Regions from separate parts of the Enterobacter mori genome, predicted to be linked through region 3. Evidence: predicted binding sites of a transcription regulator. Region 3 holds the regulator's gene; each other region holds the start of a gene.

Region 1 (4,700 bases), 230 kb from region 3:
GTCGACCGTCGCGGTATGGCCGAATTGACCCAGAGCGGTTTGAATGCACGGTTCGCGAAGCAGACGATCGGTGGCAGGAATTTGGCTGTAGAGGGAATGATGAGTAGTCATAATGCGCCCGGCGAGTAAATATCTTCCCCCCTCCCGACGGGAGAGGGAGTTAACATGTGACGGGATTGTACCGCCTCCTGGCGGGAAGTGTTATATCCCGCATCAAGCCTTTGGCGGTTCGGTACGGGCAAAGCTCTCGCGCTGACAAAGCGTTTCGGTGAGCTTCACCAGCAACGGACGGTTGACGCACCATCCCGGGGAAACGTGGCGGAAGTTGAGATAACCAATGGCACAAACGATGGCAATGGTTGCCAGATCCACACTATCGATCTGAATTTTCCCTTCCCGGAGGAGCTGCTCGCACCTGTCCAGGCTGCGGTTGATTTTTTCACGCTGGCGCAGCAGTTCCGTTTCCGACTGCTGTGCAGCTGGCCGTGCCTGCTCGCGCACGGAGGTTAATGCCGCATCCATGATGCCATCTGCCAGCGCTTCGATTTGCTTCATGGCCAGCGCCGCTTTTGGATCGGCCGGTAGCATGGCTGGCGCAACGCCGAGTTGTTCGACGTATTCCGCAATAATCGGCGAATCAAACCAGCATTCCCCCTCATCGGTCACCAGTGCAGGGACTTTGCCCAACGGGTTGTACTGCGCTACGCCATTGTCGGCGCTGTAGGGCTGTTCATTGACGAATTCAAATTCAATCCCTTTCTCCAGCAGGAGAATCGAGATTTTACGCACGAAGGGACTGGTATAGCTGCCGATGAGTTTCATTGCCTGCTCCTGAATGCTCACAAAGAGGTCAGTATGGATCAAGCAGCGAAAAAAGGCAGGTATGCATATCGCATTCCTGCCTCGGGAGAGATTAGTGATCGAGGTAGAGGTAGTGCATCCAGCTGGTCATACGTAACAGGACCTTACGCATCACCGAGACGTGGGCAAAGTGGTCGGAATAGACCGCCACCTGGGCATAGATACCGTCAGGCAGAGCATCGACGTCCGCGTTCGGCTCCAGCTCGATAAGCGCCTGCACGCCATCGGTGCCCGGCACGACCGTCAGCGCCTGCAGCGCTCCCTGCGCCTGGTAAGTCCCTCCCGGCACCACCGGCAGGACGCTGGTGAGTTTACCGGTGAACACCTGGCCTGGCAGTGCGTTAAACACCACTTCCGCTTCGTCGCCCGGTTTCAAACGCAGTAACGAGTTCTGACGGAACTGCGCCACGATTTGACGTTTCTGTTCCGGGATGAAAACCATCACCGGACGCAGCGGCAGCGCGGCGGCATAGGTACCCGGACGGATCAGCACCTGGGTGATATACCCATTGCTTGGCGCGCGTACCACGGTCTGATCGAGGTTATAGGTGGCTTCCGCCAGCTGGGCGCGCAGGGAGGCAATCTGCGACTGTTCGCCATTCACCATGCTGTCTAACTGGCTTTGAATCTGCGTTTGTTCGGCAACGGAGCCTTTCACCATCGCATCCTGTGCCAGGTAGTTCTGACGCGCGTTGTCGATATCGCTTTCAGAGAACGGATTCACCTTCGCCTGGCTGCCTTTCAGGTAGCGCTGATAATCTTTAAACAGACGGTCACGTTCAGCGGACACACGTGTCGTATTAGCGACCGCTTCCGACAGCTGTGCTTTCAGATTGTCGATATTGTGCGTGGCGGTCACCAGGTCAGCCTTCAGCCTGTCGACGCGCGCCTGATAGCGGCCCGGATCCAGTTTAAATAACACTTCGCCTTTTTTAATAAGCTGGTTATTTTTATCGGTCACTTCCGTGACGATTCCCGTCACCTGCGGCGTAATCGGAATGGAAATAACCGCTTTTTGCGCCGTAAAGGTATACGGGTGGTTATAGTTCATTAATAAGATAAGGCCCGCGACAATAAATACCCCACCCAGGGTTGCGGTGGCGAGCGTCCATTGGTTGACCGGAATACGAAATATTTTAAAGATGGCCCATGCAAAGGCCACATAGGTCAGAATAATTAACAAATCCATGATCAGCGCTCCAGCGTATTTTTATCGGCAACGGGTTGCACTGCGGCCAGTTTTTGCTCGAGTTCGGCTACGCGTTGGGTCAGAGCATCCATACCCGGCACCTCATCCGGTTTTGAGAGATGGTTCTGCATACCCCAGCCGCGATCTTCCCGATACAACGTGGCCCAAATCCACAAAAACGGCCAAATGGCGTGGAGCGTAAACAGGCTTATCCACCCCGCCGTATGGATAGCATCGGCATGGGGATGGTTTCGTTTTTTCGCCATATTATAAGGGATGTCATGAATAGCGATGATTCCGTAAAACAGAACCAGGAACACAAAAATCAATACACCCAGCGCAAAATAGTTGAGAAACATATTCTCCTCACTTAAACAACGTCAACTCATTAAATTAATAAAACAGTGCGCAGTCTAATTAATTTATTTTTAAACAAAAGAACAACGTTAGTTATTTCAAAGGCGGGGAGTATCGGTTTTTATAATATCTCCATGCAAGTTTATAAGCGTTTCAAAATATATCCTGAATAATAATATACTTAACCTTACATTATGAGCGTAATCTACCTTTTCCTTTTTCGCCATACCACATCTTAAAAGTGGTTTTTTAGCTTTCCGTGTTGCTTGCTTTCATCCTGGCGTCGAATGGCAAAACAAAGTTTGCCGGGGATCACATGCAGACAAATCTGCATAAAAATATTTTGTGAATCCAGTCACATCTCAGAAACAAACACGCGGCGAACAAATGTGACTTCAATCACAAAATAGGGGTGATTTTGCTTCTTTTCTACGCGTTGTATTTATTTTACACACTAATTTTGTGATGAAGATCACTTCATTATTCTCCCCACCCCCTACATTTACGTGACTGAGATCACACAATTTTTCGCTGTCTGGACAGTTGAACGATTCAGTGCCAGATTTCACAGCATCAGAACAGGGTCCGGCTACCTCTGCCGCCACACATTAACGATAAACCTCGGGCCGCAAGCCTAAGCGTAAACATAAGAAGGGGTGTTTTATGTCATCCGATTTCAAGATCAAAGTTCAAAGCTTTGGTCGTTTTCTCAGCAACATGGTGATGCCAAATATCGGCGCGTTTATCGCGTGGGGTATCATCACTGCATTGTTCATTCCGACAGGGTGGTTGCCTAACGAAACGCTGGCGAAACTTGTTGGTCCAATGATTACCTATCTGCTGCCGCTGCTCATCGGTTATACCGGTGGTCGTCTGGTCGGCGGTGACCGTGGTGGCGTAGTGGGTGCTATCACGACCATGGGTGTTATCGTCGGTGCGGATATGCCGATGTTCCTCGGTGCCATGATTGCCGGTCCTCTGGGCGGCTGGGCGATTAAGAAATTTGACGTCTGGGTTGATGGCAAGATCAAATCCGGCTTCGAAATGCTGGTGAACAACTTCTCTGCGGGCATCATCGGGATGATCCTCGCGATTCTGGCGTTCCTCGGCATTGGCCCTGCGGTTGAAGTGCTGTCCAAAATTCTGGCGGCGGGCGTTAACTTCATGGTTGCGCACGACATGCTGCCGCTGGCGTCTATCTTTGTTGAACCGGCGAAAATCCTGTTCCTCAACAACGCCATCAACCACGGTATCTTCTCACCGCTGGGAATTCAGCAGTCCCATGACCTCGGCAAGTCCATCTTCTTCCTGATTGAAGCGAACCCGGGTCCGGGTATGGGCGTTCTGCTGGCGTACATGTTCTTTGGTCGTGGCAGCGCTAAGCAGTCTGCGGGCGGCGCGGCTATCATCCACTTCCTGGGCGGTATCCACGAAATTTACTTCCCGTACGTGCTGATGAACCCACGTCTGATCCTGGCCGTTATCCTCGGCGGTATGACCGGCGTGTTCACCCTGAGCGTGCTGGGCGGTGGTCTGGTTTCTCCGGCGTCTCCGGGCTCCATCCTGGCGGTACTGGCGATGACCCCGAAAGGCGCCTACTTCGCTAACATCGCGGCGATCTGTGCGGCCATGGTGGTCTCCTTCGTGGTCTCCGCTATCCTGCTGAAAACCAGCAAAGTGAAAGAAGACGACGATATCGAAGCGGCAACCCGTCGTATGCATGACATGAAAGCGGAGTCCAAAGGCGCTACCCCGCTGGCAGCGGGCGATGTCTCTAACGACCTGAGCCACGTGCGTAAAATCATCGTTGCCTGTGACGCCGGTATGGGCTCCAGCGCAATGGGTGCGGGCGTGCTGCGTAAGAAAGTACAGGATGCGGGTCTGACCAATATCTCTGTCACTAACAGCGCGATTAACAACCTGCCGCCGGACGTTGACCTGGTGATCACGCACCGCGATCTGACCGAACGCGCCATGCGCCAGGTACCTCAGGCGCAGCACATTTCGCTGACTAACTTCCTCGACAGCGGCCTGTACACCAGCCTGACAGAGCGTCTGGTTGCGGCCCAGCGTCACGAAGACAATGAAGTCAAAGTGCGTAGCAGCCTGCAGGACAGCTTCGACGAGAGCAATGCTCACCTGTTCAAACTGGGTGCGGAAAACATCTTCCTCGGTCGTACCGCGACCAACAAAGAAGAAGCGATTCGCTTTGCCGGTGAGCAACTGGTGAAAGGCGGCTACGTTCAGCCAGAATACGTTGACGCAATGCTGGAACGTGAAAAACTGACCCCAA
Region 2 (4,700 bases), 750 kb from region 3:
CGGGTGGCGCTTCGCTTACCCAGCCTACGTTCTCGGTTTTGTAGGCCGAGTAGGAGCTGCCGCCACCCGGCAAACCGATTTCAATCCTCTTCCAGCAACCGCGCGCCCGTACCCTGCTCGCCCAGCCTGTCGCCGGGGTTACGCAACGGGCAGTCGCTGCGAGATAAACACCCACAGCCAATACAGCCATCCAGTTCGTCACGCAGCACGACCAGTGTGTGAATGCGTCGGTCAAGCTCTTCACGCCACTGGGACGACAGCTCTTTCCACTCTTTCGGGCTAAGCGTGTGTCCTTCCGGCAGCACGCCGAACGCATCGCCGATGGTGGCCAGGGGGATTCCGATTCGTTGCGCAATTTTGATAATCGCCACATAGCGGAGCACGTCGCGGGTGTAACGCCGCTGGTTTCCGGCATTACGGATACTCTTAATTAACCCTTTGCTTTCATAGAAGTGGAGCGCCGACACCGCAACGCCGCTGCGCTTTGCCACTTCACCGGGGGTTAGGAGCGCTTTAATTCGCGGCAATCTCTTTTCCATAAAACCTCTTTACCTCAAGTTAACTTGAGGAATTATACTCCCCCGCAGAGAAAACGACGAATCCACCAGGATAGATGTATCTACAGAGGGGCAACCTTATGTCGCATCAGCAAATTATTCAGACGCTTATTGAATGGATTGATGAACATATCGACCAACCGTTGAACATTGATGTGGTCGCTAAAAAATCGGGCTATTCGAAATGGTATTTACAGAGAATGTTCCGCACCGTCATGCATCAGACGCTGGGTGAGTACATTCGCCAGCGCAGACTGCTGCTGGCAGCGCAGGCGCTACGTTCGACGCAACGGCCTATTTTTGATATCGCGATGGATCTTGGCTATGTCTCGCAACAAACCTTTTCCCGCGTGTTTCGTCGTGAATTTGACCGCACGCCGAGCGATTACCGCCATCAGTTGAATTAATGTGTATCAGTGCAAAGGTTGCTGCTGCCAGGCCATAAATTCCTGGGGCGGCATCGCTTTCGCGAAGTGCCATCCCTGACAATACTGCACGCCACGCTTCAACAGCCAGCTGACCTGCTCTGCCGTTTCCACACCTTCCGCGATGGTTTTAAGACGCAAACTTTGCGCCATCTCGATGATGTGCTCGGCAATCAGGTGGCTGGTGCTGTTGGTCGTTAAGGTATCGATAAAGGATTTATCGATTTTCAGGATATCGACATTCAGCGAATAAAGGTTATGCAGGTTGGAATAACCGGTCCCGAAATCATCGATGGCCACTTCATAGCCCGCCTGACGGAAAGCCTGAATAACGGGTGTGGTTTTAGGAACATCAATAAACCCGCGTTCCGTCACTTCAATCTTTATCTGCTGCGCGCGCACGGCATAGTGCCTGGCCTTGTCCGAGATCATCGCGATCAGGCGCGAAGAGTGAAAATCAGTCGCCGACAGGTTAATGGAAATATAGAGATCGGGATGCGTCGCCAGGAAATGCCCCAGATCGCTGAATACCTCTTCGACGACGTAATCCGTAATACGTTCGCTCATGCCCTCTTTTTCCGCCAGCGGGATAAATTCCACCGGACTCATCACCTGTCCGTTAAAGCCAGGCCAGCGCAGTAACGCTTCTGCCCCCACGCACCGATTATTTTTAATATCAATAATTGGCTGATAATGGACGCAAAGCTGGCGCTTATTCAGCGCACGATGCAGCAACCGGCCTGGGGAGTTGAGTTCACGGTGGGTGCGTGACCACACCAGAAGAATAATAATGCTGCAGATCATCCCCAGCGGCAGCGTCAGTGTGGCCTGATGATAAAGCGTTTCATAAAAGCGTGTATTCGATGTGGAGACGATGGCTGCGATGGGGCGTTTATCGGATTTAACGATGGTATAAAAACGGTCATCTTTTTGAAATGTCGATTCCTTATCCCGGATTAGCGTATTCAATAATGTAATATTGGCCTGCTGGCTGACGGAAAAGAATGCATTAGTTACCGTGTCGTACACCCCCCACGACAGAGAATGATCGGCTGACATCACTTCACTGTAAGAAAGCGGATTGACCACCACAACATAATTACCACGCTGCATATATGTCATTTTATACCCTGTAAAAAATGGCGTATCGCGATAATAATAGATGGCAATGTCGGGTTTACGTTTGTAATTGGCGACAGAAATCAGATAGGGCTGGTCGGGGGTAAAAACGGTTGAACAAAGAAAACGTTGGCCTTGTGCATAAATTAAATCGGCGACGAAAAGACGACCACGAACCACATTCAACATATATTGCCGGTGCTCAGGTGTACACAGTTTACCCTGATATTGTTCAGCGCCATCGCGTGCTAAATCAACCTGTTGAATGACAAGTTCTGTTTTGTCTAACGCCAGTCCAGCAAATGTGCGTAGTTGGGCGCTTGTTTCCGACACGGCTCTGAGCTGGGCAAACCATAGCGCAAGCATCACCGGTAGCATAACTACCATGATGATCCCTACCCCCCTGAGCATCTTGCGCCGCGCGCTACGATTCATTTCCCGCCCTATATCCCTGCATGTTGTACGCCTGTAGTAATGAAGGCCGGATGCTTTGATAAACAGATGATTACGTTGCATGAATCATGCGAAGTTAGCAACCGACTTTTAGTATTAAAAATCTTAAAATTGGTTATGACGATAATATTTTCCCGTAAGCTAAACTAAAAGTATTCGTTCCGTTTCAATTAAGGAAAATAATTATCCAGTACAGGCGGGAGGTTTTAGCTAGCACAACAGCGGATCATTGATTAAACCAAACTTCTGGCCGCATGAAAAAAGAACAAGATGAACATGAAATTTCGTGATAATTGTTCCCCTCTGCTTCGTGGTTTGATTTATTAATAATCAAACGCAACCAGCATATTTTTATGAAGGGCGTAAAAATAACGCTTCACTTGCCAGGAAAATGGCTGACCAGACATGTCTCTTGCGCAAGCCTCGTGATCCCCTCTCTCGCCGCACTTGCCCTGGCGGACGGTGCGTTGAGGCGTCAGCCTCGCTTACAAAGATATATTCTCCATGGTGATAAATCGCCCATTTTTCCACGCCGTGATGCTGGCGAATAAAACAGCAAGTGTGATATAGTTCACATATCTTGTGTAACGAGAAACATTGTTTCATTTCAGTTCGTCTGTTTTGTCGAGGATGGGTTTATGGCGACCATTACTACCAGCATGGTTCTCCTGCGCTGGCCATTGTTAAGTGCGGTGTTGATGTTTTTAGCCAGCACGCTGAACATTCAGTTTCGTAAATCTGACTACGCTGGCCTTGCGGTGATCAGCACCCTGCTGGGGCTGGGCGCAGCCTGCTGGTTTGCAACGGGTCTGCTTGGCATTACCCTGCTGGATATCGCTGCCGTTTGGGAAAATATAAAAGTGGTGATGGTGGAAGCCATGAGCCACACGCCGCCAGACTGGCCGATGGTGATTACCTGATCCCTTCATCAATAAAAAAACCCAGACGATGTCTGGGTTTTTTGTTTTCGCGTCCGTGGATCAGAACGGAATGTCGTCGTCGAAATCCATTGGCGGTTCGTTAGACGGGGCCGGAGCAGACTGCTGCTGCGGACGAGACTGCGCGCCGCCGCTGAACTGGTTGCCGCCCTGCGGCTGCTGAGGCTGACCCCAACCGCCCTGCTGCTGGCTCTGACCGCCACCTGCCGGTGCGCCACCGCCCTGACGGCCACCCAGCATCTGCATGGTGCCACCCACGTTCACCACGACTTCCGTGGTGTACTTCTCAGCGCCGGACTGATCGGTCCATTTGCGGGTACGCAGCTGGCCTTCGATATAGACCTGAGAACCTTTACGCAGATACTCACCGGCCACTTCGGCCAGTTTGCCAAACAGCACAACGCGGTGCCATTCGGTCTGCTCTTTCATCTCACCGGTCGCTTTATCACGCCAGGATTCGGAAGTAGCCAGCGTAATGTTGGCAACTGCGCCACCACTCGGCATGTAGCGTACTTCCGGGTCCTGGCCCAGATTACCGACGAGAATCACCTTGTTTACGCCTCTGCTGGCCATGTTCGTGTCTCCTGAATACGTTTCTTAATAGTGTAAACGCGCGAGTGTACCATTTCCACGCGGCAATTTGCATAGTTGCGTAGTTGGTTCAGAAATCTCTCGCGAACTCGACATTGTTACACAGCCAATCAGAAAATGCATTCCAATACTGTATATTCAAACAGGTCAAATTGTGTCATAATTAGCCGTTTCTGACAGCCGTTTGTCCTTCAAACAAATCAGGCAATCCGTGTTCCAACCGGGAAAGGTGAATGGATAAGATCGAAGTTCGGGGCGCCCGCACCCACAATCTCAAGAATATCAACCTCATAATCCCTCGCGACAAACTCATTGTCGTGACCGGGCTTTCGGGGTCTGGCAAATCCTCACTGGCTTTCGACACTCTGTATGCCGAAGGACAGCGTCGTTACGTTGAATCACTCTCTGCGTACGCGCGTCAGTTCCTGTCGCTGATGGAAAAACCGGATGTCGACCATATTGAAGGGTTGTCCCCTGCTATCTCTATTGAGCAGAAGTCCACCTCGCATAACCCGCGTTCTACGGTCGGTACCATTACCGAAATTCACGACTACCTGCGTCTGCTGTATGCCCGCGTGGGCGAGCCGCGCTGCCCGGACCATGACGTCCCGCTGACG
Region 3 (4,700 bases):
GCTGCAGCGGCGAGCCGAATCGCCAGAAGCGTATTTATCACTCCGGGGAAACCGAAGACGGCACCTGGTTTTTGCACTGGCTAAGAGAGAACTTTGGCACGGTGCCAACGGCGGCGGTGGGCTATTCGCTGGGCGGCAATATGCTGGCCTGCCTGCTGGCGAAAGAAGGTAATGCGGTGCCGCTGGATGCCGCTGTTATTGTCTCCGCTCCCTTTATGCTCGAGCAGTGCAGCTACCATATGGAAAAAGGGTTTTCCCGCGTCTATCAGCGCTACCTGCTCAACCTGCTGAAGGCCAACGCCGCGCGCAAGCTGAAGGCCTACCCGGACACGCTGCCGGTTAGCCTGCAGCAGCTCAAGCGCGTGAAGCGTCTGCGCGAGTTTGACGATCTGATCACCTCGAAGATCCACGGTTTTGCCGATGCGATTGACTATTACCGTCAGTGCAGCGCCATGCCGCTGTTGAATCAAATCACCACGCCGACGCTAATCATCCACGCCAAAGACGATCCGTTTATGGATCATCACTCCATTCCGGCACCGGAGCATTTACCGGCCAACGTGCAGTATCAGCTCACCGAGTACGGCGGGCACGTCGGCTTTGTTGGCGGCACGCTGCGCAGGCCGAAAATGTGGCTGGAAACCCGCATCCCTGACTGGCTCACCTCTTTTCTGGACGGTAAAAAATGATTATCCCCTGGCAGGATCTCGCTCCCGAAACGCTCGATAATCTGATTGAAAGCTTTGTATTACGTGAAGGCACCGATTATGGTGAACAAGAACGTTCGCTCGAACAAAAGGTCAGCGATGTTAAGCGCCAGCTGAAAAGCGGCGACGTGGTGCTGGTGTGGTCCGAACTGCATGAGACGGTCAATATCATGCCCCGCAACGCGTTTCACGGCTGATCTGTAAACCTTTCCAGTCAGGGAGTTGCTATGTCTGCCAGACATCCGGTTATTGCCGTTACGGGCTCGAGTGGTGCGGGAACCACCACCACCAGCCTCGCATTTCGCAAGATTTTCGCACAGCTGAATCTCCAGGCGGCAGAAGTGGAGGGCGACAGCTTTCACCGCTATACGCGCCCGGAAATGGACATGGCCATCCGCAAGGCGCGCGATCTGGGCAAACACATCAGCTATTTCGGCCCGGAAGCCAACGATTTCGGCCTGCTGGAGCAAACCTTTCGCGAATACGGGCAAAGCGGTACCGGGCAGTCCCGCAAGTATCTGCACACCTACGACGAAGCCGTTCCCTGGAACCAGGTGCCGGGGACATTCACCCCGTGGCAACCCCTGCCGGAGCCGACGGACGTGCTGTTTTACGAAGGGCTACACGGCGGCGTGGTCACACCTCAACACGACGTCGCGCGTCACGTGGATCTGCTGGTCGGCGTGGTGCCGATTGTTAACCTTGAGTGGATCCAGAAGCTGACGCGTGACATGAGCGAGCGCGGGCATTCTCGCGAAGCGGTGATGGATTCCGTCGTGCGTTCCATGGAGGACTACATCAACTTCCTGACGCCGCAGTTCTCCCGCACCCACATCAACTTCCAGCGCGTGCCGACGGTGGATACCTCCAACCCGTTTGCGGCCAAAACAATCCCGTCGCTGGATGAGAGCTTCGTCGTCATCCATTTCCGCAATCTCGAAGGCATTGATTACCCCTGGCTGCTGGCGATGCTGCAGGGCTCGTTTATTTCGCACATGAATACGTTGGTGGTGCCGGGCGGAAAAATGGGGCTGGCGATGGAGTTAATTATGACGCCGCTGGTCCAGCGACTGATGGAAGGGAAGCAGATTGCGTGAGTTGTTTTGCCCGGTGGCGCTGCGCTTACCGGGCCTACGTTCGTGCTTTTGTAGGGCGGGTCAGCGAAGCGCCACCCGCCAAAAGATTATGCCTCGATCACTTCATACGAATGGGTGATTTTTACCGCTTTTTCCAGCATTAACGCCACTGAGCAGTACTTCTCCGCAGAAAGGTCTACGGCGCGTGATACTGCGGCATCTTTCAGTTCTTTCCCGGTCACGATAAAGTGCAGATTAATGTGGGTGAACAGGCGTGGCGCCTCTTCGCGACGTTCGGAAGTAAGCTTCACTTCGCAATCGGTCACATCATGACGACCTTTTTGCAGAATCGACACCACGTCAATTGCGCTGCATCCACCCGCTGCCATCAGCACCATTTCCATTGGGCTTGGGGCTTTATCGCCGGAGTTACCGTCCATCAAAATCTGGTGTCCTGACGCGGACTCGCCCAGGAACGTTAAACCTTCAACCCACTTCACGCGCGCTTGCATATTCTTAAACTCCAACGTTGCATTTTTGGTGACAGATTACGCGTGCGTTACATTTCTCGCAATGGAAGGCGACCTGCATCATGCTGAAGCGAGACACCAGGAGACACGCGGCGAAAGCTATGCTAAAACACTCTGGATGCTACAGTAATACATTGACGTTACACATGTATGCAGAGGACATCAAACTTTACTGGCTGCGAAACGTTACGGTAGCCGACTTCCCAGGGTATGGGTAAGAATTCGATTGCAACCCCAGAGTCCGGATGCATCTTATGACTCTGGTGACAGCTTATAACAGAGGATAACAGCGCATGGTGCTTGGCAAACCGCAAACAGACCCGACTCTCGAATGGTTCTTGTCTCATTGCCACATTCATAAGTACCCATCAAAGAGCACGCTGATTCACCAGGGTGAAAAAGCGGAAACGTTGTATTACATCGTTAAAGGCTCGGTGGCAGTGCTGATCAAAGATGAAGAAGGGAAAGAGATGATCCTTTCTTATCTGAACCAGGGCGATTTCATCGGTGAACTGGGCCTGTTTGAAGAGGGCCAGGAACGTAGCGCCTGGGTTCGTGCAAAGACAGCATGTGAAGTGGCTGAAATTTCTTACAAGAAATTCCGTCAGTTGATTCAGGTTAACCCTGACATCCTGATGCGTCTTTCTTCACAGATGGCGCGCCGTCTGCAGGTGACGTCTGAGAAAGTGGGTAACCTCGCCTTCCTGGACGTGACCGGTCGTATCGCGCAGACACTGCTGAACCTGGCGAAACAGCCAGACGCCATGACCCACCCTGACGGCATGCAAATTAAAATTACCCGCCAGGAAATTGGTCAAATCGTCGGTTGCTCCCGTGAAACAGTGGGCCGTATCCTGAAAATGCTGGAAGATCAAAACCTGATCTCCGCCCACGGTAAAACCATCGTGGTTTACGGAACGCGTTAATTCCGCTTAAACGGCGTGCCATCGCAAGGTGTCACGCCGTTTTTGTCTCTACTCCCCATGTGGCGCAGGCTGATCTATCACCCGGAAGTTAACTACGCACTGCGACAAACGCTGGTGTTGTGCCTTCCTGTGGCCATAGGGCTGATCCTCGGACACCTCCAGCAAGGTCTGCTGTTTTCCCTCGTTCCCGCCTGCTGCAACATTGCCGGTCTGGACACGCCGCATAAGCGCTTTTTCAAACGTTTGATCATCGGTGGCTGCCTGTTTGCTGGCTGTAGTCTCGCCGTACAGCTCCTGCTTGCCCGTGATATCCCGCTGCCGCTGATCCTGACCGTGCTGGCGATGACGCTTGGCGTGACGGCGGAAATCAGTTCGCTGCATGCGCGCCTGCTGCCCGCCTCGCTGATTGCGGCTATCTTCACCCTGAGCCTCGCCGGGAATATGCCGGTGTGGGAGCCGCTGCTGATCTACGCCCTTGGCACGCTCTGGTACGGGGTGTTTAACTGGTTCTGGTTTTGGCTGTGGCGGGAACAGCCGCTGCGTGAATCCCTGAGCCTGCTCTATGTGCAGCTTGCGGATTACTGCGAAGCCAAATACACCCTGCTCACCCAGCATACCGACCCGGAGAAATCTCTGCCGCCGCTGCTGACGCGCCAGCAAAAGGTTGTCGACCTGATAAGCCAGTGCTACCAGCAGCTGCACATGCTTGCCGCCAACAAGAACCACGAATACAAACGGCTGCTGCGCACCTTCCAGGTAGGGCTGGACCTGCAGGAGCATATCTCCGTCAGCCTTCACCACCCGCAGGAGGTGCAAAAGCTGGTGGAGCGTAGCCATGCCGAAGCGGTGATCCGCTGGAACGCCCAGACCGTCGCAGCGCGGCTGAGGGTACTGGCTGACGATATTCTCTATCACCGCTACCCCACGCGATTTAACATGGACAAACAACTCGGCGCGCTGGAGAAAATTGCCCGTCAGCACGCGGATAACCCGGTCGGCCAGTTTGCCGCCTGGCACTTCAGCCGCATCGCCCGCGTGTTGCGTACTCAGCGTCCGCTTTATCCGCGTGACCTTATGGCGGATAAGCAGAAACGTCTGCCGCTGCTGCCCGCGCTCAAAAGCTATCTGTCACTGAAATCCTCCGCCCTGCGCAACGCGGCGCGGATAAGCGTGATGCTGAGCATTGCCAGCCTGATGGGCATGGCGCTGCACCTGCCGAAACCCTACTGGATTTTAATGACCGTGCTGTTTGTCACACAGAACGGCTACGGGGCCACGCGAGTACGTATCTTCCACCGGGCTGGCGGAACGCTAGCCGGGCTGATTATTGCGGGCGTGACGCTTCACTTCCACGTGCCGGAAGGCTATACGCTGGTCGGGATGCTGGCGATCACCATGGTGAGCTATCTGATCATCCGTAAAAATTACGGCTGGGCGATGGTGGGCTTTACGGTCACGGCG

What was found. Region 3 encodes CRP, which controls carbon source genes, mostly activating them, when cyclic AMP is high. Its sites were predicted from a motif close to ATGTGANNNNNNTCACAT; they were not measured.
Region 1: N2K86_RS21675 (PTS mannitol transporter subunit IICBA) is a predicted target of CRP. The motif match lies at 2,868-2,885, and genes of this name have one in related genera.
Region 2: N2K86_RS01500 (YjcB family protein) is a predicted target of CRP. The motif match lies at 3,114-3,131, and genes of this name have one in related genera.

What each region holds. Positions count from the first base shown of each region.
Region 1 covers NZ_CP104285.1:4,578,524-4,583,223, forward strand. Annotated here, with positions in the region: gene selA (L-seryl-tRNA(Sec) selenium transferase) at 1-111, opposite strand, end outside; gene N2K86_RS21660 (glutathione S-transferase) at 214-822, opposite strand; gene N2K86_RS21665 (HlyD family secretion protein) at 914-2,050, opposite strand; gene N2K86_RS21670 (DUF3302 domain-containing protein) at 2,053-2,409, opposite strand; gene N2K86_RS21675 (PTS mannitol transporter subunit IICBA) at 3,071-4,700, shown strand, end outside.
Region 2 covers NZ_CP104285.1:310,296-314,995, reverse strand. Annotated here, with positions in the region: gene soxR (redox-sensitive transcriptional activator SoxR) at 81-539, opposite strand; gene soxS (superoxide response transcriptional regulator SoxS) at 638-964, shown strand; gene N2K86_RS01505 (EAL domain-containing protein) at 971-2,536, opposite strand; gene N2K86_RS01500 (YjcB family protein) at 3,193-3,474, shown strand; gene ssb1 (single-stranded DNA-binding protein SSB1) at 3,535-4,065, opposite strand; gene uvrA (excinuclease ABC subunit UvrA) at 4,317-4,700, shown strand, end outside.
Region 3 covers NZ_CP104285.1:4,343,905-4,348,604, forward strand. Annotated here, with positions in the region: gene N2K86_RS20620 (hydrolase) at 1-689, shown strand, start outside; gene N2K86_RS20625 (YheU family protein) at 686-904, shown strand; gene N2K86_RS20630 (phosphoribulokinase) at 935-1,804, shown strand; gene N2K86_RS20635 (OsmC family protein) at 1,891-2,295, opposite strand; gene crp (cAMP-activated global transcriptional regulator CRP) at 2,607-3,239, shown strand; gene N2K86_RS20645 (YccS/YhfK family putative transporter) at 3,297-4,700, shown strand, end outside.